Regions from separate parts of the Ructibacterium sp. SJQ-7 genome, predicted to be linked through region 2. Evidence: a T-box and tRNA genes for the amino acid it is inferred to sense, from the RefSeq annotation. Region 2 holds a T-box; the other holds one or more tRNA genes.
What was found. A T-box is a leader RNA that pairs with one kind of tRNA and senses whether it is charged. The one in region 2 lies ahead of thrS (threonine--tRNA ligase), so its partner is inferred to be a tRNA-Thr.
Positions count from the first base shown of each region.

Region 1: it encodes a tRNA-Thr, which carries the amino acid that the T-box ahead of thrS (threonine--tRNA ligase) is inferred to sense. The anticodon was not compared.

Region 1 covers NZ_CP195193.1:869,864-885,850, reverse strand. The annotation lists gene nth (endonuclease III) at 110-751, shown strand; gene ACSAMO_RS03890 (hypothetical protein) at 805-2,742, opposite strand; gene ACSAMO_RS03885 (glycosyltransferase family 39 protein) at 2,764-4,056, opposite strand; gene ychF (redox-regulated ATPase YchF) at 4,142-5,236, opposite strand; gene ACSAMO_RS03875 (response regulator transcription factor) at 5,411-6,097, shown strand; gene ACSAMO_RS03870 (HAMP domain-containing sensor histidine kinase) at 6,097-7,515, shown strand; gene galT (galactose-1-phosphate uridylyltransferase) at 7,586-8,563, shown strand; gene ACSAMO_RS03860 (helix-turn-helix domain-containing protein) at 8,633-9,001, shown strand; gene ACSAMO_RS03855 (IS3 family transposase) at 8,935-9,837, shown strand; gene ACSAMO_RS03850 (hypothetical protein) at 9,899-10,960, opposite strand; gene greA (transcription elongation factor GreA) at 11,219-11,692, shown strand; gene ACSAMO_RS03840 (YkvI family membrane protein) at 11,779-12,837, shown strand; tRNA gene ACSAMO_RS03835 (tRNA-Pro) at 12,943-13,019, shown strand; tRNA gene ACSAMO_RS03830 (tRNA-Val) at 13,028-13,103, shown strand; tRNA gene ACSAMO_RS03825 (tRNA-Thr) at 13,132-13,207, shown strand; tRNA gene ACSAMO_RS03820 (tRNA-Tyr) at 13,244-13,328, shown strand; tRNA gene ACSAMO_RS03815 (tRNA-Thr) at 13,389-13,464, shown strand; tRNA gene ACSAMO_RS03810 (tRNA-Tyr) at 13,504-13,588, shown strand; gene ACSAMO_RS03805 (leucine-rich repeat domain-containing protein) at 13,865-14,500, shown strand; gene ACSAMO_RS03800 (LCP family protein) at 14,733-15,987, shown strand, end outside.
Region 2 covers NZ_CP195193.1:276,264-292,250, reverse strand. The annotation lists gene ligA (NAD-dependent DNA ligase LigA) at 1-1,465, opposite strand, end outside; gene yunB (sporulation protein YunB) at 1,481-2,131, opposite strand; gene thrS (threonine--tRNA ligase) at 2,192-3,940, opposite strand; T-box leader at 4,003-4,232, opposite strand; gene uvrA (excinuclease ABC subunit UvrA) at 4,269-7,091, opposite strand; gene ACSAMO_RS01340 (hypothetical protein) at 7,107-7,487, opposite strand; gene uvrB (excinuclease ABC subunit UvrB) at 7,489-9,453, opposite strand; gene ACSAMO_RS01330 (Asp23/Gls24 family envelope stress response protein) at 9,475-10,290, opposite strand; gene ACSAMO_RS01325 (redox-sensing transcriptional repressor Rex) at 10,303-10,941, opposite strand; gene ACSAMO_RS01320 (alpha/beta hydrolase) at 11,099-11,896, opposite strand; gene ACSAMO_RS01315 (DUF4340 domain-containing protein) at 11,899-13,278, opposite strand; gene ACSAMO_RS01310 (GldG family protein) at 13,275-14,681, opposite strand; gene ACSAMO_RS01305 (ABC-2 transporter permease) at 14,693-15,397, opposite strand; gene ACSAMO_RS01300 (ABC transporter ATP-binding protein) at 15,381-15,987, opposite strand, start outside.

The DNA of each region.
Region 1 (15,987 bases), 590 kb from region 2:
AAAACAACTTTATGTAATATTATATATGTTATTTAATAAAAGTGCAAGTCTTTGTTGCAATTTTTTACGAAAAATTATATAATGTACTTATCAGAAAAATTGAATTGAGGTGATTTCTTTGACGAAGAAAGAACGTGTTTTGAAATTGCGAGAACTTTTGGACAAGGCATATCCCGATGTCAAATGTTCGCTTAATTACACAACACCGCTTGAAATGCTTATTGCCACTCAAATGTCGGCACAATGTACCGACGCAAGAGTTAATATAATTACCGAAACACTTTTTAAAAAGTATAGAAATGCAGAAGATTTTGCTAATGCGGATTATGACGAGCTTTGTGAAGATATAAAATCTGCGGGATTTTACCGTAATAAGGCAAAAAATATAATCTTGTGCTGTCAAAGGCTTATTGACGTTTACGGCGGGGAAGTGCCCGATACAATGGAGGACTTGACAAGTCTTGCCGGAACGGGCAGAAAAACAGCAAACCTTGTACTTGGCGATATATTCGGTAAGCCTGCTGTTGTGGTTGATACGCACTGTAAGCGGATTGCAAAGCGTATAGGTCTTACAACGAACGACGATCCTACAAAAGTCGAAATGGACTTGAAAAAGGTTGTACCGCCCGATTATCAGCTTAGAATGTGCCATCAGTTTGTGGCACACGGTCGTGCGGTATGTACGGCAAGAAACCCTAAATGTGCGGTATGTCCTATTAAGGAAGTTTGCAAAAGTGCGGGAAAATGCTGAATTGTTAAAAATAAAGCAGACAAAATCATAAACAATTTTGTCTGCTTTTGCATTTATTTTACTTTATATATCTGTATTGAATTTTCATCATATATTTTTTCAAACTGTGAAAGTGAATTGTAATTTATATTGAAATCCTGTTTTTCGTTGTTTCCTATATAAATATATGAAATGTTGTTTTCATCTGCAAATGACTTTAACTGTTGAGAAGAACCCTCATATGCTGTTTTTAATTCTTCACTTCTCTTAGTATATTCTTCTCCGAACCCGTGGAAATGCACATACAACGAAGAACCTACATATATTGTTCTTCCGGCAAGTGAAACTACAGGGTTAATGTGATTTGTACTTGTCATAAACACACCGTTTGCGTCGGTGTTGTCTTTAATATATTCAGAAACTTCAATATCAGCGGCACTATATGTCTGATACATTGCACCTGAGTGATATTCGCGGATAATTGTCATAACTCCTGACAGCGTAGCGGAAATAATAACCAATGCCGCAAGGAAACCACGTAAGTTGATACCTTTAAGTTTATTATAAATAAGTATAAGATATTCCGAAACAATGATTACCGCAATCATATATGCTATGTAGAACAGTTTGTTGTTATCATAATCGTTAGGCTGGAACAATATCAGTTCGGCGATTAAGAACAACAATCCGCAGCTAAGCACTAATTTTTTATTATCCTTTGATGTATTGAAAAACGCAGGGATAATGAACAAGAAAGGAATTCCCCAATTCTTGATATAGAACCATAAATACGGATCAGCCTCATTTACCCAGTTAAATGAATATCTTAGGAATGAACTGTTTCCCGAAGTTTGTGAGAATGTCCAGAAGAAAAGCTGTGGCATAGCAAGTACAAGGGTGATGCCTCCGAAGTATATCCAACGCATAATATAGCTTTTCTTGTCTTTTTCATCGTAAAGATAAAGGAAGAACATTCCGACACTTATAATTCCGAGTGCAAGCAATGAATGTGTGTGTATCATCGGCATACAGCCGGCGACAACTCCGAGAATAATGAAATAAGATGTCTTTTTATTCTTTACCGCATTTACAAGCATTTCAAGTTCAAACAGGATTACGCACCAACCAGCCATTGTTGTTCTTTGTGGTATAATCATATCGCAAATGACATTTGACCAACGTATATTGTGTTCATTATAGTTTGTCGGTGTCTGGTAGTATTCCGTAAAGAACTTTGTAAAGTTTGACGGGTCTTCTTTTGCACTCTCAAAGAAATACGCAAAACCAAATCCGCCGTTTAAGAAGAAGAACAATGTTGCAATGACAGATACGGTTGTACTCTTGGTAAGGGAGAATGAAAGAATGTAAAATCCCATTACTATACAAAGTGCAAATATAAAGCTTGGAATAAGTACGGCAATTCTAAGCGGACAACCGAACATATACAGGCTTGAAGAAAGCGAATCAATAAGGAACGGATAGTTTAATCTTGTTCCCGAAAGGAAACAGTATTCCGGCGGAAATGATTTTTGTTCGGCTATTGATGTAACAAATCCAAGGTGCATTTGTAAGTCACCGTATGTAGACTGTCCCGAACTTACAGCACCGTTGGCATAAGGTGCAAGGATATGGTTTACCATAAGCAAGCATATTAACAGTGTGACAGGTATAATCAAAAACAGAAAAATCTTATTTGATATAACCACGTTTTCTTTGCATAAAAGATGCTTTTTTAAATATACTGTTTTCTCAGAAAAAATACTTTGCACAACGTCTTTGTGCTTAATTCCCAACACAACTATCGGTATAATCGCCGCAATAAGTAAAAGTATGTGGCTTATGTATGTGAATTTAAAAATCAAGGCAAACGGAATAATTCCTGCCATAAGTATTATATTTCCGAAAACAAGTCCGGACCATAGTTTGTAATAAATATCTTTTTCTTTGAAGAACATCGAACTGTAAATAAATCCGATGATAAGAAAAAGCAAATAATAAATAACTCCTAACAATTAAATCACCTCTGTGTTTGTTTACATAATTTGATGAACTGTTATGTATCCGACAAGATATATGCCGAAACATACAGTCATAAGTACAATAATCGGAATTTCCGTTTCTTTATGACGTTCGGTAAATTCTGCTAAAATCCAATAAGCTGGGAATGAACACATAATATAACGACATATACTAAGCGGCCATGTTGCACCGGAATTGTACATAATGTAGAACAGCAAAAATGCTATATACATTAAGCGAGTGCGTCTTATTCCGTATGCAGCAGCTATTATAGCAATAAATACCGAAACTAAACCGGGTATAAAAATAGATACGGCTAAGCTTAGATCATCGCCAAAAGCATATCCTGACATAAGTTTAATTGTTTTACCGAAAAATTGAAGCCCTTGTGACCAATGCTCTTTTTGATATGTGAGAAATGCAAATGGATCACCTGTGACATTGTAATTAACCAAAAGGTAAATCAGTGTTCCTATTGGAATAAGTAATATAGGAATTACTTTCAATATATTTTTTGATAGTTCTTTAGTTTGTTTTTCTTTAATAAGCGATAAAGGTTTAACATCTTGTATCCACTCAATAGCGGCGGGTATAATCATAAGTACACCTACCGATCGGGTAAGTGAAGCAAAAATACCTAAAATACCGGCTATTAGATAATTGTGCTTTCGTATCGCAAGAAATGTAGCGATTATTATTAAGAAAAATGTACTTTCTGTAACTATACCGCCAAAGAAAAATGCAAATGGCGAAACAGAAAGAAAAATAATACTTTTCTTTGCTATTGATTTATTATAGTCTATTGCAACAAGGTTGTACATCAGCACACACCCGAATGAATATGCTAAAAATGATACGAGCAGTGCAGATATAATATAGTTTTGTATAATAAGTGTAAAAAATTTTATCAGTATAGGATAGAGCGGAAAGAATACAAGCATTAAGTATTGTCCGTCCTCAATATGATTGGCATATCCTTGTTGAGCAATTTCTATATAGTGAGGGGCATCCCATAAATTCCAAGAGTTACAGTAATCCATAAAACTCAACTGCGATTCGGAAAAAATACCTTTGGCAAGATATGCAACAATGAAAATTGCTACTCTAAATAGAAATGCAAAAATAAAAATTTTTAAATATTCTTTATTTGATATTTCTGATTTTTGAGTTACAGGCGATTTGTCAGTACAAATATATGAAAAAATTTTGTTGTTAGGTAAAGTTATTCCTAATTGCGATATGAATTTTATTAGAAATAATGCAGTTGTCAAAAAAAACAATATTGAAAAAATGACGCTTAATACCAAGTGATTAACCTCCTTTAGTTACATTTGTTTTACGAAATATGCCGAGCAAATAAAAGCTCGGCATATAAAAGTAAAATCGTATTCATCATACATTAAACCTAAACAAAACAATATCTCCGTCTTTCATAACGTAGTCTTTACCCTCACTTCTTACAAGACCTTTTTCCTTAGCGGCTGTCATACTTCCGCATTCCATAAGGTCGTCATAGTGAACAACTTCCGCACGAATAAATCCACGTTCAAAGTCTGTATGAATTTTACCTGCTGCCTGAGGTGCTTTTGTTCCTTTTGTAATAGTCCATGCACGAACTTCAGGTTCACCGGCTGTAAGGTAACTGATAAGACCAAGCAATGTGTAGCTTGCTTTGATAAGTCTGTCAAGACCTGATTCGCTCATATTAAGTTCTTCAAGGAACATTGCCTTTTCGTCGCCGTCAAGTTGAGAAATTTCTTCTTCTATTCTTGCACTTACAGGCATAACCTGTGAGCCTTCTTTTGCGGCAAGTTCTTTAACTCTGTTTACAAATTCGTTGTTTTCGATACCTTTTGAGAAATCGTCCTCCGCAACGTTTGCGGCATAGATAACAGGCTTCATTGAAATAAGCGAAATTTCTTTCATTATAGTCATTTCATCGTCTGTGTATTCAATACTTCTTGCAGGAAGTCCTTCTTCCAAAGTCGCTTTAACTCTTTCCAAAAGTGCAAGCTCTGTTGCAAGTGACTTGTCGCCCTTCATAGCTTTCTTTGTACGGTCAATTCTTCTCTCAATCATTTCAATATCAGAGAAAATAAGTTCAAGACTGATAGTTTCAATATCACGAATAGGGTCGATTGAACCGTCAACGTGAGTGATGTTTGCGTCCTCAAAACAACGTACAACGTGAACAATAGCGTCAACCTCGCGAATGTGAGATAAGAACTTGTTTCCAAGCCCCTCACCCTTTGAAGCACCTTTTACAAGACCGGCTATATCGACAAATTCGATATATGCGTGAGTAACCTTTTTCGGGTGATACATTTCTGCAAGTTTGTCAAGACGTTCGTCCGGAACGTCAACTATACCGACATTCGGCTCAATCGTACAGAACGGATAGTTTGCCGATTCTGCACCTGCCTGAGTTATTGCATTAAATAATGTTGATTTACCTACGTTAGGTAAGCCTACGATTCCAAGTTTCATTATGTTTTTCGTCCTTTCGTAGTGCCTGAAAATATATTCGACACCAATTTGTGAAAATTTTATGAATTTATTATATAACATTTAAAACATTTTCGCAATACTCTTTATTATTTTTTCGGTTTATGGTATAATAAATGTATCATAATTAAGATGAAAAAACAGGAGGACAAAATAATGGCTAACAATAAGGTACTTATAGTAGATGACGATGAACATATAGTAGAACTTATAAAACTTTATATGGACAAAGAGGGTTTTGATACCGTTACCGCAAACAACGGTAAAAAAGCCGTTGAACTTTTTAAGTCAGAGGCACCGGCTATTGTAATTCTTGATGTTATGATGCCTGAAATGGACGGATGGCAGGTGTGCCGTGAAATCAGACGCGTAAGTAATATTCCTATTATAATGCTTACCGCAAAAGGCGAAACATTTGATAAGGTGCTTGGTTTGGAACTCGGTGCGGACGATTATATGGTTAAGCCTTTTGAGCCGAAAGAACTTCTTGCAAGAGTTAAGGCTGTATTGAGAAGAAGTGATACAAAGGAATCAAATGCGGAAAAAGAAATTGTTTTCCCTAACCTTACAATAAACCTTTCAAACTACGAACTTAAAATAAACGGAAATATAGTTGAAGTGCCGCCGAAAGAACTTGAACTTTTGTATTTCCTTGCGTCAAACCCGAACAGAGTGTTCACGCGTGAACAGCTTTTGGAAGAGGTATGGGGATTTGATTATTTCGGTGATTCGCGTACAGTTGACGTTCATATAAAAAGACTTAGAGAAAAACTTGAGGGCGTTGAGGCAAATTGGCAGCTGAAAACCGTATGGGGCGTAGGTTATAAATTCGAGGTAAGATAATGTTTAAGAGTATTTTGGGACGTTTGTTTTGGACGTATGCTATAATACTTATGCTTGTTTTTACGTCGGTTGCGGTTACGGTCGGTATATTTGTAAATCATTTTGCAATAAGCACTCATATGAATAACGTTATAAGCGTATCGCAGAATTTGGAGTATTGGACAGGATCACTGCAAATAGAAGATACCGATTATCGTGCAAGAGCGGCATATAAACAGCTTTTAAGGTCGTGGGGCAGCTTTTTGAACTCGGATATTATAGTAACTAATTCAAACGGTGAAGTTTTGGAAAGTACAACAAGTTCCGCGACCATTCCGGACGAACTTGTACATATTGTAACAAACGGAAATATCGTAAAGAAATACAGCACATTAAACGGTTCGTATAAAAATAAAATGATGGTTATAGGTGTACCGATTAAATATCAGGGAGGTATTATCGGAGCGTCGTTTTATGTGACAGGCATTTTTGATATAAGAAAAACTACGCTTGAGTTGTTTATGATGGTTATTATTACATCACTGTTTTCTGTATTGGCAGCATTTGTACTTGTGTATATGCAGTCGAAGAAAATCTCAAAACCGATAGAGGAGATTAATAAGGCTGCAAGGGGAATTGCGTCAGGTAAGTTTGACAAACGTGTTGAGGTGACAAGTGCCGATGAAATAGGACAGCTTGCGTCAAGTTTTAACTTTATGGCGGATTCCATAGAGGCATTGGAGGATACAAGAAGTGAGTTTATAAGCGACGTATCGCATGAACTCAGAACTCCTATGACGAGTATTTCTGGATTTATCGAGGGCATTTTGGACGGTACAATTCCGCCCGAAAAAGAAAAGGAATACCTTAAAATCGTGCTTGACGAATCAAAACGTCTTACGAAAATGGTTAATGATATGCTTGAAATGTCAAAAATGTCGTCAAGCGAATATAAACTTGATGTGTCTGAATTTGATTTGAACGAGCTTACAAGAATTTGTATAATCGGTTTGTGTAACAGAATTGACGAGAAAAATCTTGAACTTAATGTTGATTTTGAAGATGACATTTTGAAAGTTATAGCAGATAAAGACGCGATAAAACGAGTTGTCATAAACTTGCTTGACAATGCGATAAAATTCAGTTATCCGAATACGACAATCGGTATAAGAACATGGATTGAGGACGGCAGAGCGAGATTTTGCGTAGGTAATTTCGGTGACGGAATAAGCGGTGCGGATTTGAGCAATATTTTCAATCGTTTCTATAAAACCGATAAGTCACGCGTAAATGAAAAGAGCGGTGCTGGACTGGGGTTGTCGTTTGTAAAAAATATTATGACATTGCATAAGCAAAACGTTTGGGTTGAAAGTGTTGATACAAAGGAAGGCTCAACGGTTAAATATACAAAATTCACGTTCACACTTGAACTTGCGTGATTTTGGTATTGACTGACAATGAAAATAGGTGTAAAATAGTATTATATGAATTTCAAGGAGGAAAAATTTAATGGCTGAATTACGTTGGAACCCACTAATAAAGGATTGGGTAATGATTGCATCACACCGTCAGAACAGACCTCAGATGCCAAAGGATTGGTGTCCGTTCTGTCCGGGTTCGGGAAAGGTTCCTGACCACTTTACAGTGTATGAATATGATAATGATTTCCCTGCACTTTCACAAAATCCGCCTGTACCGGATGATGTTGAAACAAGAATTTACAAGACAAAGCCGGCATACGGCAAGTGCGAAGTTATTTTGTACTCACCGGAGCATACTGTAACATTGCCGGAACTTCCTGTTGACCATATCAGAGAACTTGTTGATTTGTGGACAGAAAGATTTGTTGAAATAAGCAAGGACGAAAAGATTAAGTATGTATTTATTTTTGAAAATAGAGGTGACGTTGTAGGTGTTACAATGCCTCACCCTCACGGTCAGATTTACGGTTATTCTGTAATTCCGAAGAAATTACAGCTTGAAATGGAATCATGTAAGGAGCATTTTGACGAAACACATAACTGTCTAATCTGCGATATGCTTGAAGATGAAATGAACTGCGGTGACAGAATTATTATGGAAAACGAAGATTTCGTTACATTCCTGCCATTCTTCAGCGAATATCCTTACGGTATGTACATAGCTGCAAAGCGTCACGTACAGAATTTGTCACAGCTTACAGACAGTGAAAAGACAAATCTTGCAAAGATATTAAAGGAAACAACAGGTACATTCGACAGTTTGTTTGATTATAAGTTCCCTTATATGATGTGTATGTATCAAAACCCTGTAAACGGTGAAGATGTATCTGATTATTACCACTTCCATATCGCATTCTATCCGCCGATGAGAAGTGCAGATAAGATTAAATATAACGCATCTTCTGAAACAGGTGCTTGGGCTCACTGTAACACAACTGCTCCTGAAGCAATGGCTGTTGAACTTAGAGCGGCACATGAAAAGTTTCTTAAGAAAATGAACGGCTAAACCGAAAGAGTCTGTCGACAATTTGATATGCACCCCAAAAGTTAGACACTTTTGGAGGTGCATATTTTTATGGCAAAGAAAGGGCAAAAATATAGAAAACACTCGCCAGAATTCAAACTATCTGTTATAATGGATATGCGAGAAAACCATTTGGGTATAATGGAAACAGAGAGAAAATACGATGTTAAACATGATGTAATATCGAAATGGGAACGCATATTCTTGGAAGAAGGAGCCGAAGGTCTGATGAAAGAAAGACGAGGTAGAGCCAGTAAAGTAGATGGAATAGCAAAAGGTCGTCCACCCAAACTTGATAAGAAAATTGAAGAAGATTTAATTGCCGAAAATCAGCGATTAAGAATGGAGAATGAATACTTAAAAAAACTCAGTGCCTTAGTTCGGAAAAGAATGTTAAAAGAAGAGAAAAAGCAGCAATAGTCAATGAATTAAGGCAAAAATATCCGTTAAAAGACTTGCTGCAATTATCAGGTTTAGCCCGTAGTACCTTTTATTACTATATACAACATCCAATCAAAGATAAATACAAGAAAGAGAAACAAGAAATACTATATATATTTTTAGCTAATAAAGGCAGATACGGCTACCGCAGAATCTTAATTGTATTAAGACAAAAAGGATATACAATTAACCATAAAACTGTGTTGAAACTGATGAAAGAACTTAATCTCAAAGGAAAACAACGCAAAAACAGTAAATATCGTTCATACAAAGGAGAAATCGGCAAAATAGCCGACAACTTACTTAAAAGAGAATTTACAGCTACAAAACCTTTTGAAAAACTAGCAACTGATGTAACTGAATTTAAAGTGTGTAATGATAAAGTATATTTGTCACCTGTAATGGATTTGTATAATCGAGAAATTGTGTCATACTCAATTTCATTAAGTCCAAATTTGCAGCAAATTAGAGAAATGCTTGATGGTTTATTCAAAAAGCTGCCCGCTAATGCGAAACCATTATTCCATTCTGACCAAGGTTGGCAATACCAACATTCGGAATATCAACGTTTACTGTCAGAACACAATATTGTACAAAGTATGTCTAGAAAAGGAAATTGTATGGACAACGGTGCGATGGAAAACTTCTTCGGAAGATTGAAAGTTGAAATGTTTTATGGTGAAAAATTTGAAAGTGTCAAAGCTTTCATAGATGAATTAAAAAGATATATTGATTATTACAACAATGAAAGAATTTCTTTAAAGCTAAAAGGAATGAGTCCGGTACAATACCGAACTCATTCACAAGCAAGTTAATATTTAATTTTGTCTAAATTTTGGGGTTCACTTCAATTTATCGACAGACTCATTTTTTTGTTTAAAAAGTGTCACATACACAAAAAGTCGGTTTATAACCGATAGTGTTTTCAAAATCGCTTTTAATCATATTTATTGCATAATCGACCTTATCTTCTTCAACGATTGCCCAAATACCTTTATCCTGACATCTTGCGGCGGCTATGCCGTCTGTGTTGCGTGCAGTATTTGCAAGGAATTTATGTTCTGTGCCAATATCCCAAAAACGTTCCATGGATTGTTCCGAATTGTTTATTTCGCGGAAAAGTGTTTTTATATCACATCGTTTTAATGCGGCGGAAACGGTATTAATGCGTGTATTTTCGGTGGATAGGTGATACATATATTTAGCCGCTTTGCTGTTTTTAAACGATGATTTTGCGGTGCTCAGTATTTCGGGCGTCAAGTCTGATATTGAATTGATGTGAGGGTATAATCTTCGTATTTCGGACATAGCATATTTAATGTGCTTTGAATGGTTGCTTAACGGTTCTGTGCAGTGTGCGGTAAGAATTTTGTAGCCGGAAAGCGGCAACGGCAGGTTTTTCGGCTCACCACTGTTCATAAGTGTACAGTAGCCTTTTTTAGAAAAAAGTACGGCGAGATAAGGCGTTAAATCGTCGTTTAATGCACATATTGCGGCGGTTTCAAGAGGGGTGAGTTCTATATCACTTACTTGCATAAGTGATTTTATCAGTGTAGCCGAAAAAGCGTGTTTTGAGGATATAAAATTCGGTATTGTGTTATTGTACAGTATTTCCGCACCTTTTAAACCGCTGTTTTCAAGTGCGTGTATTAACTCGGCAAAGAATTTTGTTTTGCCTTTAAAAAGGTCTGTGGACGTGCCGAAAGGGTATTGCAGACATTTGTCTGTGGTGGTGCTTTCAATTTTTACATAGTTGCCGCCGCTTTTTCGTGCGAACATTTCAACTCGCATTGATAATGTACAGCATAACGACGGTGCAGTGGGTATATCTGTGTGTCCGAGAAGCGTGCATAATGCACCGTATGAGGTGTAGTGAAGAAATTTGCCTGATGTTTCGTACCGCTTGTAAAAGTCCTCTTTTAAAGTGAGAAAATTCAAAAAAATCACTCCTTTTTATTAGCTTGCCCATAATTTTGAATTAAATTCATTGTTGATTGAAGTGAGAGTGCGTAGGGGGCGACAGATGGTCGCCGGTACGAAGCATATGTGATTGGTGTAACTCTAACGTCAATATTCATATATTTCCGTTTGTATGCGGTACAATTAGTGTTAAAATCCCAATACAGCTTGACAATTCACTCAAAAAAAGTTATAATAGTTAAATCGTAAGTGAAAATAAGAGAGGAATGACATAAAATGGCTGATGAAAAGGAATTTGTTTTAACACGAGAAGGTAAATTGGAACTTGAAAACGAACTTGATACTTTAAAGAATGTCACAAGAAAAGAAGTATCCGAAAAAATTAAAGAGGCTCGTTCATTTGGTGACCTTTCGGAAAATGCCGAATATGATGAAGCAAAAAATGAACAGGCAGAAGTAGAGGCAAGAATTAACGAAATCGAATATATGCTTAAATATGCAAGAGTTATTGACGATGAAGAAATCAAGTCAGACGTTGTAACTCCGGGTTCAAAGGTTGTTCTTGCAATATTCGGCGGTGAAGAAAAGTACACAATCGTCGGTTCAACAGAGGCTGATCCTTACAAGAACAAGCTGTCATACGAATCACCTATCGGTGCGGCTTGTCTTAACAGAGCGGCAGGCGAAACTGTAAAGGCAAACACTCCGGGCGGTGAGATTGAATTTAAAATTCTTTCTATTGAAAAATAATCAAAAAATAATTTAATAAGAAATTTAAGTGCGGTATTTGAATACCGCACTGTTTTTTTGCATAAATTTTCTTAGGGGGTGAGGCTATGAGGAATATACGGAATATTTTAAGCGTCGTATGCGGTTATGTGGCGGCGGTTATCGGTGCGGGTTTTGCGTCGGGACAGGAGATTATAAGCTTTTTTGTGAAATACGGAAAATACAGCATTATAGGTGTATTGCTTTCGTGTATTATTTTTTCGGTGTTTGCGTATGCGGTTTTATCGGTGTGTGTAGAAAAAAATATAGAAACTTATTCGGATTATCTGAACAATTTTTTTAGATATAATATAAGAAAAATTGTCGAAATTATAACTTTACTTTTTGCAATATCCACAGTATGCGTTATGACGGCGTGTGCAGGGGAAATGTTTTTTATATTGTTCGGAATTAAAAAAATATTCGGCGCAATTATTTTTAATGCAGTATGCGGAATGATATTTTTTATGAACAATAAAAAAATTATGGGGATAAATTCGATTTTGGGTGCAATAATAATTTTCGGTATCATTTTTTGTTGTTTCTATATATTGAGATTTCGAGAACATCAAGTTTTTTCAAATGAAGTTAAAATGACTGTTTCAAGTATTTCATATGCCGGATACAATCTTATAACAACAGGTGCAATTCTTGCGGGTATGAGCCGTTTTTTGCAGGACAGGAAAGATGCGGCACTGGCAAGCGTTATGTCCGGAGTGGTGCTGTTTGTTATGATGTTACTTATATGGACTGTGCTTGAAATATATTACGGCAAAATAAATCTCGGAGAAATACCTATGCTCACAATGGCTCTCAGACAAAACAAAGTGTTTGGGGCGATTTACGGAACAATGCTTTTCTTTGCGGTCATTACCACAGATGTATCAAACAGATTTAACGTACTTGACATAGCAAGCAGAAAAATAGGGAAGAATGTTGTTGTATTCTTTATGACTGTAATTGCGGTTGCTATGAGCGGTGCGGGTTTTTCTAAAATTATAAATACAGCTTACAGACTTTGCGGTTACGGCGGATTGGTGCTTGTTTTCTATGTTATTTATAATTTTATAAAAAATATGAATAAAGTAGAAAATGAACGTAAAAATGAGAATACAAAAGTAAAATAAGCAAAAAAGGAATATAATCGACTGTAATCGAGGTTTACAAAACTAAATATCTTTGCTATTATATACAAGTCGTTTGGCGAGAGCGAAACGGCAGAGAACATACGTCGGGATGTAGCGCAGTTTGGTAGCGCATCTGGTTTGGGACCAGAGGGCCGCAGGTTCGAATCCTGTCATCCCGACCAAAAAGTATGGGAGTTTAGCTCAGCTGGGAGAGCGTCTGCCTTACAAGCAGGATGTCACAGGTTCGAGCCCTGTAACTCCCACCACTTTTTAAATAATGTTCTTAAATATGATGCTGGTGTAGCTCAATTGGTAGAGCAGCTGATTTGTAATCAGCAGGTCGCGGGTTCGAGTCCCATCACCAGCTCCACAAACAGGGATAAGCTTTTGTTTATCCCTAACACATGGGAGAGTTCCCGAGCGGCCAAAGGGGGCAGACTGTAAATCTGTTGTCTTCGACTTCGATGGTTCGAATCCATCCTCTCCCACCAAAAACCACTTCATATAAAGTGGTTTTTTTACCCCTAAGGGGTAGGGATAAAATTTAATATGCTGGTGTAGCTCAATTGGTAGAGCAGCTGATTTGTAATCAGCAGGTCGCGGGTTCGAGTCCCATCACCAGCTCCATAAAAAGGGATAAACTTTCGGGTTTATCCCTCATAGTTTGGGAGAGTTCCCGAGCGGCCAAAGGGGGCAGACTGTAAATCTGTTGTCTTCGACTTCGATGGTTCGAATCCATCCTCTCCCACCACATCAGAGCAAGCTGTATACAGCTTGCTCTGATTTTTTGTATAATATTGTTTTGAACGTTTTTGAACGGAATATTTGATATTTTTCTTTGATTTGGTTTCGCAAATTTGGTGTATTTTTGAATGCAAAATAAAACAAAATTTTTTGTAACAATTTGTAACAACTTCTTAAATCATTTAAACAATTTTGTAAGTCTGTTGTTGTTGTAATAAATATTCATACGGCGTATAATAGACTTATAAAGAGAACAGGAAATGAATGAAAGGGAGTGTCAAATATGAAGAAGAAAATGTTAGTTGCGGCGCTTATGCTTATAGTTATGATGACTCAAATCAGTGCATTCGCTTCATCATATGCGACATATGCCGTTCATAATGAGAAAGCTGTTCTGAAAGCTGCGGATAATCTCGGCGAATATGCTGTAATACCAAAGGAACTTGAAGGTGTGACGGTAGAGGGAATTGGAGCGGATGCCTTTAAAAACAACAAAGAGTTGAAAGGTATAGAAATTCCCGAAACAGTGTCATATATCGAATGGGGAGCATTTGAAGGTTGCGATAATCTTACTGATATAAATATACCTCAAAATGTGATGAAGATTGAAGATATGACATTTGCTGACTGCACAAGCCTTGAAAACATCAAGTTACCCGAAAAATTACAGGAAATCGGAGTGAAAGCATTTTCAAATACAGATTTAAAGGAAATCGTAATTCCTGACGGCACGAAAGCCATAGATATAAAAGCATTTGAAAATTGCAAAAATCTTAAAACCGTAGTTTTGCCAAAGAGCGTTGAATACATTGCTGTCGGAGCGTTTGACGGCTGTGAAAAAGTCAACGTGAAATGTGTAAAAGGCACATATGCCGAAGAATATCTGAAAGCTAACAAAATTTCATATATTGCACATTAGTATAAAAATTTAATATGGGTTAATAATTAAAGGGTGGTATGGAAATATCACCCTTTTTGCGTGCTGATGAATTATCTGAAATGCAATTTGACTTTTGGATATGTATGTAAAGTTTACAAATAGTTTAAAAACATAAAGTGTTTTTTCTATTGACGAGAGTAAGTTTGAATGGTATAATTAAAATATATTGTATTTTTTTGAAACATAGATGAATATTTTTGGAGGTTACAGAGTGAAAGTTAAATTTAATGTAAAAAGATATTTTCAAGTGCTTGGAATATCACTCGCAGTGATTATTGCCGTGGCAGCTGTCTGTATGGGAATTGACTTTTCGGGCTCAAACAATGAGGAAGCAGTGGACAACACTTCGACTGTTGAGGCGGCAGACGGAAAGATAAACGTTTTACTTATGGGTGTTGACGTTGACGGCTTGAGAACAGACGCAATAATGCTTGCAAGTTTTGATACCGAAACAAAAGAGGTGAATATGCTCTCAATTCCTCGTGATACAAAAATGTATATAGGAAACCGTTATCAAAAAATTAACGCCGCACACGCATTTGTGGATGAAAGCGGAGAAATCGGCGGTGCGACAGCAACTTGTGAGGCGGTAACGAGAATAACGGGTATTCCGATAAATTACTATGTTGATTTCAGCTTTGACGCTGTTGCTCACGTTATAGACGAACTTGGTCCTATTGAATTTACAATTCCGGATCTTTACGGCGACGGTGTAGGTATGGTATATGATGACCCTGTACAGAGTCTGCATATAAATCTTCCGCCGGGAGATTATCAGATGAACGGTCAGCAGGCTGTATGGCTTATGCGTTACAGACACGGTAATGTCAATCCGTCAACCGGTGTATTTAAAGGTTATGTAAACGGTGACAGTGACAGAGTTGAAATGCAGCAGAAATTCCTGAAAGCTGTTGTAGACCAAAAGGTTAATGCATCTTTGATTTTGAAAATTCCTTCAATATTCAAGGATATAAGCTCTGAAATTAAGACAAACTTTACAGTAAGTGAAGTTATTAAGTATTCAAAATATTTGGCTGATTTCTCAAGCGTGAATATTCATTCGTATTCATTGCCTGGTGAATATAGTTCAGATTCAGCGAACGGCGACGTTTGGATACCTAATATGGACGAAATCAGAACGATGGTACAAGATGTGTTCGGTTATCCTGCAGATAATATCACAACGGACAATCCTAAAAATGCTACAAGAGAGAGCGGTAGTTCTTCATCAAGCGGTATATCTTCAAGCTCGTCAAACACTTCGAATTCATCAAATTCATCAAATTCATCGAACTCAAAAAGCAGAAGTTCAAATTCATCATACAGTTCATCGGGAACTTCGGGTTCATCAAGCTCAGGTACCTCAAACAGTTCATCAAGCTCATCATCCGGTTCATCAAACTCATCATCCGGTTCGTCATCAAATCATGAAACGACCGAAGAAAGTACGGGAACATCAAGTTCTT
Region 2 (15,987 bases):
GATTTTGTGCTGATTTTTCACCCATTTTATCCATTTCGGCTATATCTTCGGCTTTTACATAATACAAATCGGCAGCGGTTTCGATTAAATCTTTTTCTATCATTTGTTCAATGATAGACGGACCAAGACCGTCAATGTCCATTGCATTTCGAGACACAAAGTGAATTATATTTCTAAGTCGCTGTGCCGGGCAATTCACACCTGTGCAACGATATGCCGCTTCGCCTTCTTCACGCACGATTAAAGCACCGCATTCAAGGCAATGTGTCGGCATTTCAAATTCTTTTTCACTGCCGTCACGATTTTCTTTTATAACTTCAACGACAGCCGGAATTATATCGCCCGCCTTTTGAATAATAACAGTATCGCCTATTCTGATATCCTTTTCACGTATAAAGTCAAGATTATGAAGTGTCGCTCTTGATACATTTGAGCCTGCAATGTGGACTGTATCAAGTATTGCAAGAGGTGTAAGAACACCTGTTCTTCCGACTTGAACTTTAATATCTCTTATAACCGTTTGCTGTTTCTCGGCGGGATATTTATATGCAATAGACCAACGGGGGAATTTTGCGGTATCTCCAAGCATTTCTCTTGCGGTCAATTCATTTACCTTAATTACTGCACCGTCTATATCAAAATATAGGTTACCTCTCTCCTCACCTATTTCTAATATTCTCTCATATGCCTTTTCTATAGATGAATACGATTTTTTATCAAGAATAGTTTTAAATCCCTGTTCTTTCAAAAATTCAAGACCTTCAATATGTGTTGAAATTTCTTTACCCTGTATTTGCTGAATATTAAAAACAAATATGTCAAGATTACGTTTTGCGGCTATTTTGGGATCGAGCTGTCTTAGTGAGCCTGCCGCCGCATTACGCGGATTTGCAAAAAGCGGTTGTTCGCTCGCCTCTAAAATATCGTTTATTTTATTAAAGTTATCTCTTGACAAAAAGACTTCTCCTCTCACTTCAAGAAAAGGTATATCGTCTTTTAAAGTAAGAGGTATGCTCTTAATTGTTTTCAGATTTTCCGTAACATCCTCACCGTTAATACCGTCACCGCGCGTCGAACCTCTTGTAAATTCACCGTCCACATATTCAAGAGAAACAGACAAGCCGTCAATTTTCTGCTCAACAACGTAATTTACATCATGCACAACGGCTCTTACACGTCTGTCAAAGTCAAGTATTTCTTCTTTTGAAAATGCCTTTTGCTGACTTAACATAGGCACGTCGTGATGAACTTCACCAAAACTTTTAACAGCTTCTCCGCCTACTCTTACGGTAGGTGAATTTTTCTTTTTATATTCAGGATATTTTTCTTCAAGGTGTTCAAGCTCTACAAGCATTTTATCAAACGCAAAATCAGAAATTTCGGGAGCATCATCAACATAATACTTGTGGTTGTGATAATTAAGTTCATTTGTCAATTCTTCAATACGTTTTTCAATATCGTTCATTAATAAAATTCCTTTCTACTCGACTGATGCAGTCATTCCACCATTTCCGTAATAAGTCGGTGTGTCACCTACAATAATCGTTTCATTTAAAAGCACTGATGTTTCGACAGTGTCGGCTTGTGCAAACATCATTCCCACGAATGACATTTTCATAGATACGTCTAAATACAATTTATGCTTTACCTGATTAATACCGACAGAGTCAAAACTCTCTTTAAAATCAGCATTTACAATACTAACCGGATATATTCGTATCGGCACTTTAGGACCGAGTCCGGCAAGAAAATATAAATTACTGCAGCTTCCGAGCGGTACATATACCGTATCGCTTTTATGTGAATCAATATTTTTCTGCATTGACTGTATTATTGCCGATTTTAAGCGATTGATCTTTGCGGTATCCGTTTCGATTGCCTTTATGCTTTCTGAAGAATTTTCCATAATTTTGGCAAGACTTTGGTATTCTTCTTCAACAAATACATCATCTACTGCACTGTTTACAACCTCATTTGCAATGTTATTTGAATACACCTTTGCATATTCGATAAAAGACGGTTGCAATTTTGTGAAAACAAGCCATATAAGAAAAATTAAAAAAAACAGTGTAAAGAATATTCCTACACCTTTTAAATTTCTGTTTCTTGTTCGTGAAAGTCCAAGCCTCATATAAATCCCTCCCCGACACTGTATAGTATGTCGGGGAGCAAATTTACGTTACATTAACAATTATATTCTCTTTGTGTCGATTTCTTCTTTAACGGCTTTGATAAATTCATCTATTGCCATAGCACCCTTGTCGCCCTCTTTTCTTGAACGAACAGATACAGTGTTATTTTCAATATCCTTATCACCGACAACAAGCATATAAGGTACTTTTTCAAGCTGTGCCTCACGAAGTTTATAACCAAGTTTTTCACTTCTGTCATCAACTTCTACACGCAAAATACCGTTTGCCTCAAGCTGTTTCTTAATTTCATATACATAATCAAGATGTCTGTCTGCAATAGGCAAAAGCTTGATTTGTACAGGAGCAAGCCATACCGGGAATGCACCTGCATACTTTTCGATAAGAAGTGCAAGTGTTCTTTCGTAACAACCGATTGATGTTCTGTGAATAATATACGGATTTTTCTTAGTACCGTCTTTATCAACGTATTCCATACCGAATTTCTCGGCAAGCATTTGGTCGATTTGGATTGTTACAAGGGTATCTTCTTTACCATGTACATTCTTAATTTGAATATCAAGTTTCGGACCGTAGAATGCAGCCTCACCGACACCGACTTTATAATCAATGTTAAGGTCTTTCAAGATTTTCTCCATTGTATCTTGTGCCTCGTTCCACTGTTCTTCTGTACCGATATACTTTTCTCTGTCGTCAGGATCCCATTGTGAGAAACGATATGAAACGTCTTCGATTAATCCAAGAGTTGTAAGCATATAGTTTGTAAGTTCAAGACAACCCTTAAATTCTTCTTCAAGCTGTTCAGGTGTACACATCAAGTGTCCCTCTGAAATTGTGAACTGACGTACACGGATTAGTCCGTGCATTTCACCGGACGCCTCATTTCTGAAAAGTGTCGATGTTTCATTAAGTCTCATAGGCAAATCTCTGTACGAACGACCTCTGTTTAAAAACGCTTGATACTGGAACGGACAAGTCATCGGACGAAGTGCAAATACTTCCTTATCCTTTTCTTCATCGCCAAGTACGAACATACCTTCTTTATAGTGATCCCAGTGACCTGAAATTTTATACAAGTCGCTCTTTGCCATTAGAGGTGTCTTTGTAAGCTGCCAGCCACGTTTTTGTTCTTCATCTTCAACCCATCTTTGAAGTAATTGAATTACTCTTGCACCCTTTGGAAGCATAATAGGAAGACCTTGACCGATATAATCAACTGTTGTAAACAATTCAAGTTCACGTCCAAGCTTATTATGGTCACGTTTTTTTGCCTCTTCAAGCTGTTCAAGATGTGCCTCAAGGTCGGCTTTATTTAGGAAAGCAGTACCGTAAATACGTTGTAACATCTTGTTTTTCTCATTACCTCTCCAATATGCGCCTGTTGCACTTAAAAGTTTGTATGCTTTAACCTTGCTTGTGTAATTTACGTGAGGTCCTGCACATAGGTCAACAAAATCGCCTTGCTTATAGAAAGAAATTGTAGCATCTTCGGGTAAATCGTTAATCAATTCAACTTTGTATGGCTCATCTTTCATTAATTCAAGAGCCTCTGCTCTCGGCAATTCAAATCTTTCGATTTTAAGGTTTTCTTTAGCGATTTTTTTCATTTCTTTTTCAAGAGCTTCTAAATCCTCAGGGGTGAAAGTATGCTCTGTATCAAAATCATAGTAAAAACCGTCATCAATAGCCGGACCGATAGCAAGTTTTGTATCCGGATAAAGTCTTTTTACAGCCTGTGCAAGTATATGCGAGGCTGAATGTCTTAGTGTTTGTAGTTCATTCATTTCCATTTTTATTAGTCCTTTCTTTTTATAAACTAAAAACACCCCTAAAGTACGGATAATATCCATACCTTAGGGGTGCATAAATATACACGGTTCCACCCTAATTACAGCATATAAGCTGTCACTTAGTTCGTCCTTGTTTCGTAAGGAATACGGCAAAACTTACTTAATATAAATTGTTCAGTCCGCAGCTCCGAAGTGGTATTCACATCAAACCCATCAAAGAACGCTTACAGCCCATGACGTTCTCTCTCTTGTGATTTTTGCTTAATGCTACTGTCTTCATCTACGCTTTAAAGTTATTCTAACACTCTTTTTTTATTTTGTCAAGGTTTTATTCGAGCATTTTCTTTAAATATTTTCCGGTATAAGATTTTTCAACCTTTGCAACCTGCTCAGGCGTACCTGACGCAATTACGGTACCACCGTTATCGCCCCCCTCAGGTCCCATATCAATAATATAGTCTGCGGTTTTTATAACGTCAAGGTTGTGTTCGATTACAACAACGGTATTACCGCCTTCAACAAGTTTATCAAGCACTTCCGTAAGTTTGTGAACGTCAGCAGTATGAAGTCCTGTTGTAGGCTCGTCAAGAATATAAATCGTCTTTCCTGTACTTCTCTTTGAAAGCTCCGTTGCAAGTTTAACACGTTGTGCTTCACCGCCTGACAAAGTTGTTGAACTTTGACCAAGTTTGATATATCCAAGACCGACTTCCTGTAAAGTTTCAAGTTTTCGCTTTATCTTCGGAATGTTTTCAAAAAATTCAACACCCTCATCAACCGTCATTTCAAGCACTTCATAAATATTTTTACCTTTATATTTAACTTCAAGAGTTTCTCTGTTATATCTCTTGCCCTTACATACCTCACACGGAACGAATATATCCGCCAAAAAGTGCATTTCTATCTTTTTTATACCGTCACCGCTACAAGCTTCACAACGTCCGCCTTTTACGTTAAAGCTAAAACGTCCTGATTTATAACCACGCACTTTTGCCTCATTTGTAGATGCAAAGACTTCACGAATATCACCGAAAACGTTTGTATATGTTGCCGGATTTGAACGTGGTGTTCTTCCAATCGGCGACTGGTTTATATCAATGATTTTGTCAAGCTGTTCTATGCCCTTTATCTCTTTATGTGCGCCGGCATGAGTTCTTGCGCGATTTAAAACGTGAGCAAGTTTTTTGTAAAGTATTTCATTTACCAATGACGACTTACCCGAACCCGAAACACCTGTGACGCAAGTCATAACACCTGTCGGTATTTTTACGTTGATGTTTTTAAGATTATTTTCTTTTGCACCACGTACTTCAATCCAACCTGTCGGTTTTCTGCGTTCCTTAGGAACTTCGATTTTAAGTTCACCGCTAAGATATTTACCTGTAATCGAACGAGGTGATTTAATCAAATCTTCAACGGTACCCTCTCCTACGAGTTCACCGCCGTTTACACCCGCTCCCGGACCGATGTCGACAATATAATCTGCGGCATACATTGTATCGGTGTCGTGTTCAACAACAATTACAGTATTACCCAAATCACGAAGATGCTTAAGTGTTTCGATAAGTCTGTCATTGTCACGCTGATGAAGTCCGATACTCGGCTCGTCAAGAATATACAGCACTCCCATAAGTCCCGAACCTATTTGAGTTGCAAGACGTATTCTCTGTGCCTCACCGCCCGACAAAGTTCCTGCCGAACGTGACAATGAAAGATAATCAAGACCTACGTCAAGCAAGAATTTAAGTCTTGCCTTGATTTCTTTCAAAATCTGTTCGCCAATCATTTTTTCACGGTCGGTAAGTTCCAATGAATTTACAAAATCCATTTCTTTTTGGATAGACATAGTTGTAAATTCATATATATTAACTCCGTTAATTGTAACCGCAAGTACTTCATCATTAAGTCTTGCGCCGTGACATTTCGGACAGGTTACGTCATTGACGTAACGTTCAATGTCGTTCTTTACATAATCGTATGTGTTGGCATTATAACGTCTTTCAAGGTTTGTTATAACGCCTTCAAACGGTGCACTGTATTTACCGCTGCCGTAACTGCGTTCATAATTCATAGGAATGTTTGTATCGCCTGTTCCGTAAAGAATAATGTCTTGTATATCTTTAGGCAAATCTTTATACGGTGTATTTACGTCGAATCCGTAGTAATCTGCAAGGGCAGTAAAATACATATAAGCCATCGAATCTTTTTTGTTTGCAGTTGCCCAGCCTGTTGCTGAAATAGCACCGTTTATTATACTTAAATTTTCGTCTGCTATAACAAGGTTGGGGTCGATTTTAGACAACGCCCCCAAACCGTCACAATTATCACACGCACCGTATGGATTATTGAAAGAAAACAATCTCGGAGTAAGCTCCTGTAAGCTGATACCGCAATCGTCACACGCAAAATTCTGACTGAAAGACATAATCTCTCCGCCGATAACCTCGACAAGCACAACATCACCTGTCAATGCAATGGCTGTTTCAAGTGAATCGGTAAGTCGCTGAACAATATTTTCACGAATAATCAATCTGTCTATGATAATTTCTATGTTGTGCTTTTGCGTTTTCTTTAACTCTATCGGCTCGCTTAAATCATATTGTTCACCGTCGGCCTTTACACGCACATATCCGCTTTTTCTTGCATTTTCAAATACTTTTTTATGCTCACCTTTTTTACCGCGTATGACAGGCGCAAGGATTTGAATTTTTGTACCTTCGCCCAATGACATAACTTTGTCAACAATTTGGTCTATACTCTGTCTTTGAACCTCTTTACCGCATTTAGGGCAATGCGGTATACCGATTCGGGCATACAAAAGTCTTAAATAATCGTATATTTCGGTAACTGTACCGACTGTTGAACGTGGATTTTTTGATGTTGTTTTTTGGTCGATACTGATTGCAGGCGACAAACCGTCAATATAATCTACATCAGGCTTTTCCATTTGACCGAGAAACATTCTTGCATATGACGACAGTGACTCTACATATCTTCTTTGTCCCTCTGCATAAATTGTATCAAACGCCAAAGATGATTTACCGGAGCCAGAAAGTCCCGTAAGTACGACAAGCTTTTCTCGCGGTATTTTTACATCGATATTTTTAAGATTATGCTCTCTTGCACCTTTAATTATAATATCCTTTTCCATTGATTTACCTCTGTTTTACTGTAAATAGCACGTTCCGCATTCTTTATATCTCTGCTGAACGTCCTTTCTTTCATCCATAGCAATTTTAAAATCTTCCATCATTGATTGAGCAAATATTTTTTCGATCAGCGGATGTTCGGAATAAATTAAAGTCGCTTGATTTATCACTTCAATTCTTTCCGATTCGCCGAATTCACGAATGTCGATTATCTCAACATTTTTGCTTGTAACCTCTTTTATTTGCTGTTCTACATTATATATTTCCTGCATTTTTATATTTCTATCACAAAAACATATAAAATCAAGTAGATTATCGTTTTCAATCATATATATAACAGGAGTGAGAATGTTTTTTGAAATTATCTTAACAAGCTTATTTTTAAGCTCATAATCCATTTTATTCACTCATTTCTTTTTCTAATTTTCGTATTCTGTCACGCAAAGCCGCGGCTTCTTCAAATTCAAGATTTTCAGCCGCTTTAATCATCTTAGCCTGAAGCTCGGCAATGGTCTTTTCGTAATTTATGATATTTTCTTCTGCGGTTTCGGTATCGTCCTCAATAGGCTTTAATGATTCTATAATATCTCTGATGTCTTTCTTAATTGTCTTTGGTATTATGCCGTGTTCTTCATTAAACTTCTGCTGAATACCTCGACGTCTGTCTGTTTCGTCAATCGCCTTTTTCATTGATTTTGTAACCGTATCGGCATACATAATAACTTGTCCCTCACTGTTACGCGCGGCACGACCGATAGTCTGAATAAGTGACATTTCACTTCTTAAGAAACCTTCTTTATCCGCATCAAGTATCGCAACAAGTGCAACTTCGGGTATGTCAAGTCCTTCTCTTAAAAGGTTAATTCCGACAAGTACATCAAATTCACCCATACGCAAATCTTTGATAATTTCTGCACGTTCGATTGTCGATATATCGGAGTGCATATAACGAACTTTAATACCTACACCGGTAAGATAATCGGTCAAATCCTCCGCCATACGTTTTGTAAGCGTTGTCACAAGCGTTCTAAAGCCTTGTTCGGTACGCTTATTAATTTCACCGATAAGGTCATCAATTTGATTTTCGGTAGGTTTAATTGTTATTTTAGGGTCAAGAAGTCCTGTCGGTCTGATAACCTGTTCCGCAACAACCGTTGAATGTTCTTTTTCATAATCTGACGGTGTCGCACTTGTGAATATTACCTGATTTAATCTATCTTCAAATTCTTCAAATTTCAAAGGTCTGTTATCAGCCGCACTCGGTAAACGGAAACCGTATTTAATAAGCGTTTCTTTTCTGGCTCTGTCACCGTTATACATCGCACGCACCTGCGGTATTGTAACGTGTGACTCGTCTATAATCATAAGATAATCATCAGGAAAATAGTCAAGCAACGTATACGGTGCACTTCCCGGAGCACGACCGCTTATATGTCTTGAATAGTTTTCTATACCTTGACAAAATCCTATTTCCTGCATCATTTCTATATCGTACATTGTACGCTGTTCGATTCTTTGTGCTTCGATAAGTAAATCACGTTCTTTGAAATACTTAACCTGTTCACGCATTTCAGCCTCAATTCCGGCAAGTGCCGCAATCATTTTTTCGTTGGTTGTAACATAGTGAGAGGCCGGAGATATAACTGCGTGTTGCCTTACACCTACAATTTCACCTGTAACTACGTTTACTTCGCAAATACGTTCTATTTCGTCGCCGAAAAACTCGACACGAATAGCGTTTTCACCGTTATTGGACGGAAATATTTCCACCACGTCACCTCTGACGCGAAACTTGTTTCTGACAAAGTTAATATCATTTCTTTCATATTGCATTGAAACAAGTTTTTTTAGAAGCTCATCTCTGTCTTTTACCATTCCTACACGCAAAGAAAGCATAAGATTTTTATAATCTTCAGGATCGCCCAAACCGTATATGCAAGATACACTTGCTACGATTATAACGTCCTTTCTTTCAAGCAAAGCAAATGTGGCACTGTGACGTAGTTTATCTATTTCATCATTGGTCAGTGAATTTTTCTCGATAAACGTATCGGTTTGCGGAATATATGCCTCTGGTTGATAATAATCGTAATACGACACGAAAAATTCAACACAGTTATTTGGAAAAAATTCTTTAAATTCACTGCAAAGCTGTGCGGCAAGGGTTTTATTATGAGCAAGTACAATGGTAGGTTTGTTCACTTGTGCAATGACATTTGCCATAGTGAAAGTTTTTCCCGAACCTGTTACACCGAGCAAAGTTTGGCATTTCTCGCCTTTTTTTATTCCGTCAACAAGTGTTTGAATTGCCTGCGGCTGATCTCCTTGTGGTTTAAATTCAGAAACGAGTTCAAATTTATCCATACAGCTTCCCCTTCTTAATGGTTATTTCCTTAGATTTTTAACAAGTATATTTATTCTTCTTGCATTTATCGACGTATATTGTTCAACATTATTTCTGACTGCAAGCTGAATATTTTTACATACAGAAAAAATATCACAGCCATATTGTAAAATGACTGTCATATCTATATGTACACCGTGTCCTGTTTTTCTTAGGTTTATATTTTGCACCTTAATTAGCCCGTCGATCTTTTGTGCCTCATGTATTGCTATTGAATTTATAACATTATCTGAGATAATATAGTCACCCATATAACTGAATGTGGGTCTGACGATTGATTTATCAGCCTCGGCGGTTGTTATTTCCGAATCAAGATTTTTTTGAAATCTTCTTAACGGATGCAAGAAATATCCTGAAAATTCCTTCTTTATTTCAAATGTCGGAACAGGAATAACGTGTTTCCCTTCAACTGTACGCATTCTAAGTGCCATATTCATTTCTTCGGGTGTTGCAACATCCTCTATTCTTATAATTTGTTCAACCTCATGAACACCGATATTTTTAGCAATTTTATTTACCATTCCGTCAGATGTACCCAAAATCATAAGGCACTTAATCTTATTCCTTTTCAGAACTTTTTTTATTTCATTTACCTGCGACGGATTCATAAAAAGTGCGTGTTTAACAGACGCAATTTTTGTCGGTTCTTTTTTGGCAGATGTGCCGGCTATAACTTTTCCGTGAGAAATAAGCAAGCCGTCATCAATTATAGCGTCAGCTCCATATTGCTGCGAAACCATAACACTTCTGTAACTCTTTCCTGTTCCACTCGGACCTACAAATGCGATAACTCTCATAATTATAACACCTTAATTCTGATTTTGCTTGATTTTGTATGACAATGTCATAAGCGGATCTGAAAGGTGAACGTTTTCCACCGCTACGTCCTTATCGAATTTAAGTTCGGTATACGAAAAGTTCATAAGACCTTTAACTCCGCAATTAACCAATTTTTCAGCCGTTTTCATTACTGCCGCTTTCGGTACGGTAAGAATTCCGATGTCAACTCTATGCGAATTCAAAAATTCCTCAAGCTTATCTATTGACATAACTTCTATACCGTTGATTTTTGTACCAATTATATTAATGTCATTATCAAAAATGCCTACCAGTTTAAAGCCTCTTTTTTCAAACGTATCGTGACTTGCCAATGCTCTGCCGAGATTACCGGCTCCGACTATAACAGTAGTATCTCCGTCATTAAGTCCTAATATGTCACCGATTTCGTTATAAAGATGTTCGACATTATAGCCGTATCCCTGCTGACCGAAACCGCCGAAATAGTTAAAATCCTGTCTGATTTGTGATGCAGTCACGTTCATTTTTACGCTAAGTGCATTTGAGGAAATACGCTTTATATCCTGCTTTAAAAGTTCGCCCAAATATCTGTAATAGCGTGGCAGACGTTTAACTACGACCGTAGGAACTTTCTTTTCATTTTCACTCATGTCCTCTAAACCCCTTGTTAATTATATAACATTTATTATATCACACTCATTTCGTTTTGTATAGTCTTTTTAAATGTATTTTTTTGTATTTTGACATTTTACACATATAAAAAAATGTCACAACAAGCCGATACTGACTTATTGTGACATTAGTTACTTAAATTAAATCATTAAGTTTTATCCATTTTTCAAGAGAATCTTTCCACTGTGCAACGTGCGGTATACTGTCTGCCAAGCCCAAGCCGTGAGAACCGATTGGGTATATGTGCATTTCATACGAAACTTGCACTTTGCTTAGTGCGTCGGCGTACATCAAAGAATTTTCTACCGGTACTGCCTGGTCTGATGATGTATGCCATATAAATGTAGGCGGTGTATTAGGTGTGACGTGTTTATAAAGCGACATAAGCTCTTTATCAGAATGTAATGCTCTTTCACCTATCAAGTTTTTTCTTGAACCGTCATGTCTGTATTCGAACATATCTATTACAGGGTAACACAAAATTGTCGCATCAGGCTTACAGCTTTCTTTATCTATTTCATCTGTATCTTCATACATTTTCTTATCATAATGAACAGAAACAGAGGCCGCCAAATGTCCACCGGCACTTGAACCCATAACTGCAATTTTATCCTTATCAATGCCGTATTTGTCGGCGTAATATCTGACATATTTAACAGCACGCATTGCGTCACTTATTTCTGCCGGATGTTTGTACGGTGCAACTCTGTATTCAACCACAAATGCAGTAAGACCGATTGACTGCAACCACTTAGCATATGCAGTACCTTCGTGGTCGGCTCTTATTACATAGCCACCACCCGGAAAAATAATAACAGCACCTTTTGAATTTGCAGGATATGCCGTTATAGTCGGTTTTCTTACCGCTGTTTCATCAGCCTCTATAAATTCTTCGTTCCAATAAGGAATCACGTCATTCCATAAATTCTCCATAATTAATCTCCTTGCTTTTCCGGATTTTCAACATAAGTATTGAATAAATCCATAAATTCATTAAGCTTACTTTTCTTGATTGTAAATTCTGTTTTACCGTTGCGGATTAAAGCACAGTACAAATCATCAATACTCTTAAATTCGATTTCTGTATCAGAACTGCTCTTGATACCTTTATATTTTATTTTCATAACGGTATCGCCGAGTGTTTCGTCTTTATATACTCCGTCAACCGCCAAACCGACAATGCTCTTGTATATTGCTTGTGTTATCTTTGTATCAACCTTTTGACCGTCAAGCACAAAAGTCATATCCGAATCGTTATGAGTTATGTCAATCGTATGTTCTGCTCCGTTATACTCTACCGTTACACTCTTAACTTCCGAAATATCAACAAGCGCCTGCAATTTACTTACAATGTTGTATGACGAGTCATTCGCAAAAGATATAATGTCCGATGAAACTTTAAATACCTGTTCCTTATATTTTACATAAGTCATATCACCGTCTGTGCGACCTATTGTAAGTGTTTCGGTATATTCTTCGCCGTATTTGCCTGTTGAATTGTCGTAAGGCTTAACAGTTATCATTAAAACAGGCGACTTTTCACTGAAACCGCCGTCAGCATTTTCAATCGGTGTAGTAAGTGAAATTTCCTCTATCGGAGCAAGTATTTTGTTATCGATATAATCATCATTGGCACCGCTCTGATAAGGCTGTACCATTTCCCATACATTATTTGTGTTGTTATTTATATTGCTTAATATTCTGATTTCAATAGTTTCATCACTGCGGACAATTTTAATGTCATTAATATTGTCAATATTAATGCTGAAACGATTGAATTCTTTATAATAGCTGATAGGCTTTTTTAAAGTATCAACTTTAAAATCATACATTGTATAGACAGTATTATCGCCGTCTTTCATCACAAAATATTCTCCGAGTGTCGGACTTAAATCACCGATAATCATTTTATCAATCTGACCGTTTTTCTTTTCAACTGTAACAGTGACTTGCGGATTGTCAAGTCCGTATTGTGATAAATCAGCCGGATTTTCTTCAATCTTGTTTTTTGATGACAATGTTGAAATTGTACCGACAAGCGCACTGGCTTTTGAAGAATCTATTTCAGACGCATCCATATCATTTACGGACCATTCCGAATCGCCTATACTTTTTACTGTAATTGTACCGTTTTCACTCTCTGACTTTACAGATAAAATATCGGTTGTATCAGCTGAATAGATACTGTATAAATCATCGGTTGTATCAACATTATTATCTTTTGACGTGTCAATATTACTTATAACAATCGTTCCGACAATAAGCACTATAATCACTGACGCGGCTATAATTATGCTTTTCGTTGTTTTACTCATAGATTTCTCCTTTTTATCCAAATTACAAGTCCGATTATTAATACGGTAATCGGTATTATAATTACAACAAATGCAAAAATAATTTTTTGACCTAAATCAGATAATGTAATAACATTATTTACAAGTGTTTTTTCATCTACGGTAAAGCTTTCTTCGTTACCTATCATAAAGTTGGTCAAATTCATAAAATAATCATAGTTTGCAAGTCCGTAATTATTTGTAAGTGTTGTTTCGTCTATGGTTAAAAGCATAGTATTTCCCGATACATAAACCGATGAGGCGTGTTTTGCATCTACCGAAAGTTCGCTGACCGGATATTCGCCGTCCTGCTCGCCGCCGACTTTTGAAACATTTTCATAATTTGAAGTCGTGTATGCTTTTTCTGAACTTGTCAAAACAGGTGTAACAGATATATCGCCATTTGATTCAAATTCTTGAGTTATCAATCTTGAATATGGGAAATATGCCAAAGTTCTTTGATTGTCTATTATACTGTCGGTAAATTCATATGATTTTACGTTCGGCACGACAAGACTCATCGAACTTCCGCTCAACGAAACGGATTTTGATGTGTCTGTTTCAATTACAAGGTTATCGCTTACACCTATGCCCCATGATGATTTTAGATAGTCATACAAGTTAGTAAGATTTTTTGAATCGACATCAAGATAAACTTGTATATTACCGCCTTTTTGCAAATAAGAATCAAGTTTTGTGATTTCTTCTTTTGAAAAATCGGCCGTCGGTTTTGCAACAATCAACATATTTGCGTCTGACGGTATATCATCGGTCAATGTATTAACTTCTCCGACTTCAAAGTTTTCTGATTCAAGTTTAGTTTTTGCACCGTCAACAGCTATCTCATTATGTCCTTTTATTAGGTATGCCTTTTGTTGTGTTTCGCTTGATACATACTTTAATGCCGAAGTTATTTTATTTTCAACATTAAGTGATGTATACTGTCCTGTTTGTGCATTTACTCCGTACAATTCAGTCATAGTATATGTTTTAAACTTATCTCCGCCGTCAACAATGACAGAATTTGATTGCAGACTTTTGCCGTCAGTAACGTATTTCTTGCCAAAAGTCGGGTTAGATGTCATATTAATATTTGTAACATTGATATTTTTATTTGCGGTGGCATATTTATCAAGCACCGTACGAATATTTCCGTCTTGTTCCGATTCACCGGCAAGAATATATATATCAACAGGAGTATCATAATTTTTAAGATACTCTTTTGTTTTATCTGAAAGTTCGTACATTTTATTTGACGTAAGGTCGATTTTTAAAGGTAATTTGTTGTTAAGCACGCTGACAAATACGTTTACAACAATAACCAAAACAACCGCTATTGCAATAGCAACGGAAGATACAAATTTATATTTTTTTACGTTATTCATTACATATCCTCCTATCTCATTCTGCGTCTTTCAAATACCATAACGGTAAAGAATAAGAACAGACCGGTGATGCTTAAATAATAAATTATCGGTTCAAAGTTAAGGATTCCGAGAGTAAAATCCGAAAATCTTTGTACAGGCGATAACCACAAAAGAATTTTTACAATTATTTCGTTTGAAACGTTTGACGCAACCGAGCCTAAAAGCAATGTAAAAATCAATACACCGTAAGTGGCAACTGCAGCGACAATCTGACTTTCCGTAATAGATGACATAAACGCACCGATAGCAAGTATTGCCGAACATAGCAGTATAAAGCCGACATAACAGCTTATTGTTTCCGCAATCGGCAAATTACCCGTAAACGCTAATATAACAGGATAAATAAGTGTTATAAGCACACCTACCATAAATATTCCAAATGCCGCAAGATACTTACCGAAAACTATTTCTTTTGTAGATATAGGTGCGGTCAGTAATAATTGGTCTGTCTTTTGCTTTCTGTCCTCTGAGAACAATCTCATTGTCAATAACGGCAACAAGAACAACGCCCAGTTATTGACGATTGAAAAGAAATTAGTCATTCTTGCAGTCATAAATCTGATATTTACAACATAGAACATTACTCCTGTTAAAAGAAGAAAAATAGTTAAAAATACATAACCGAGCATTGATGTAAAATACGAATTGAATTCTCTGTTAAATATCGCTTTCATTTGTATTTTCCTCCTTTTCTGACGTATTGTCAGTAAGTTTTAAGAATATATCCTCCAAAGACGGCTCGATTTCTTTTTGCATTAATATCGGTATTTCATTTTCCGCGAATGCAAAGAACATTTTTTTCTTTTCTTCTGCCGCCATTGCGTTATCAAATTCAAAATCATACGAATCATTTTCAGATGAAACACAGGTTACATTTGATATGCCGTCAAATGAATTTAGGATATTTTCGGCTTTTTTCCTATCGCCTGATATTCTGAACAACATTTTTTTATTATCACCAAGCTTATCCGAAAGATTTTTCGGTGTATCTTCTGCAACAAATTTGCCTTTATTTATAATAATTACTCTGTCACAGACTGCACTTATTTCGCTTAATATATGCGAACTTAAAATTACAGTCTTTTCTTTTCCGAGTTCCTTAATAACATTTCTTATTTCGATAATCTGCTTAGGATCAAGACCAACTGTCGGTTCGTCAAGTATAAGAATTTCGGGATCTCCGATTAAAGCACCTGCAAGTCCCACTCTTTGACGATAGCCTTTTGACAAATTGGCAATTTTTCTGTTTTTAACATTATCAATC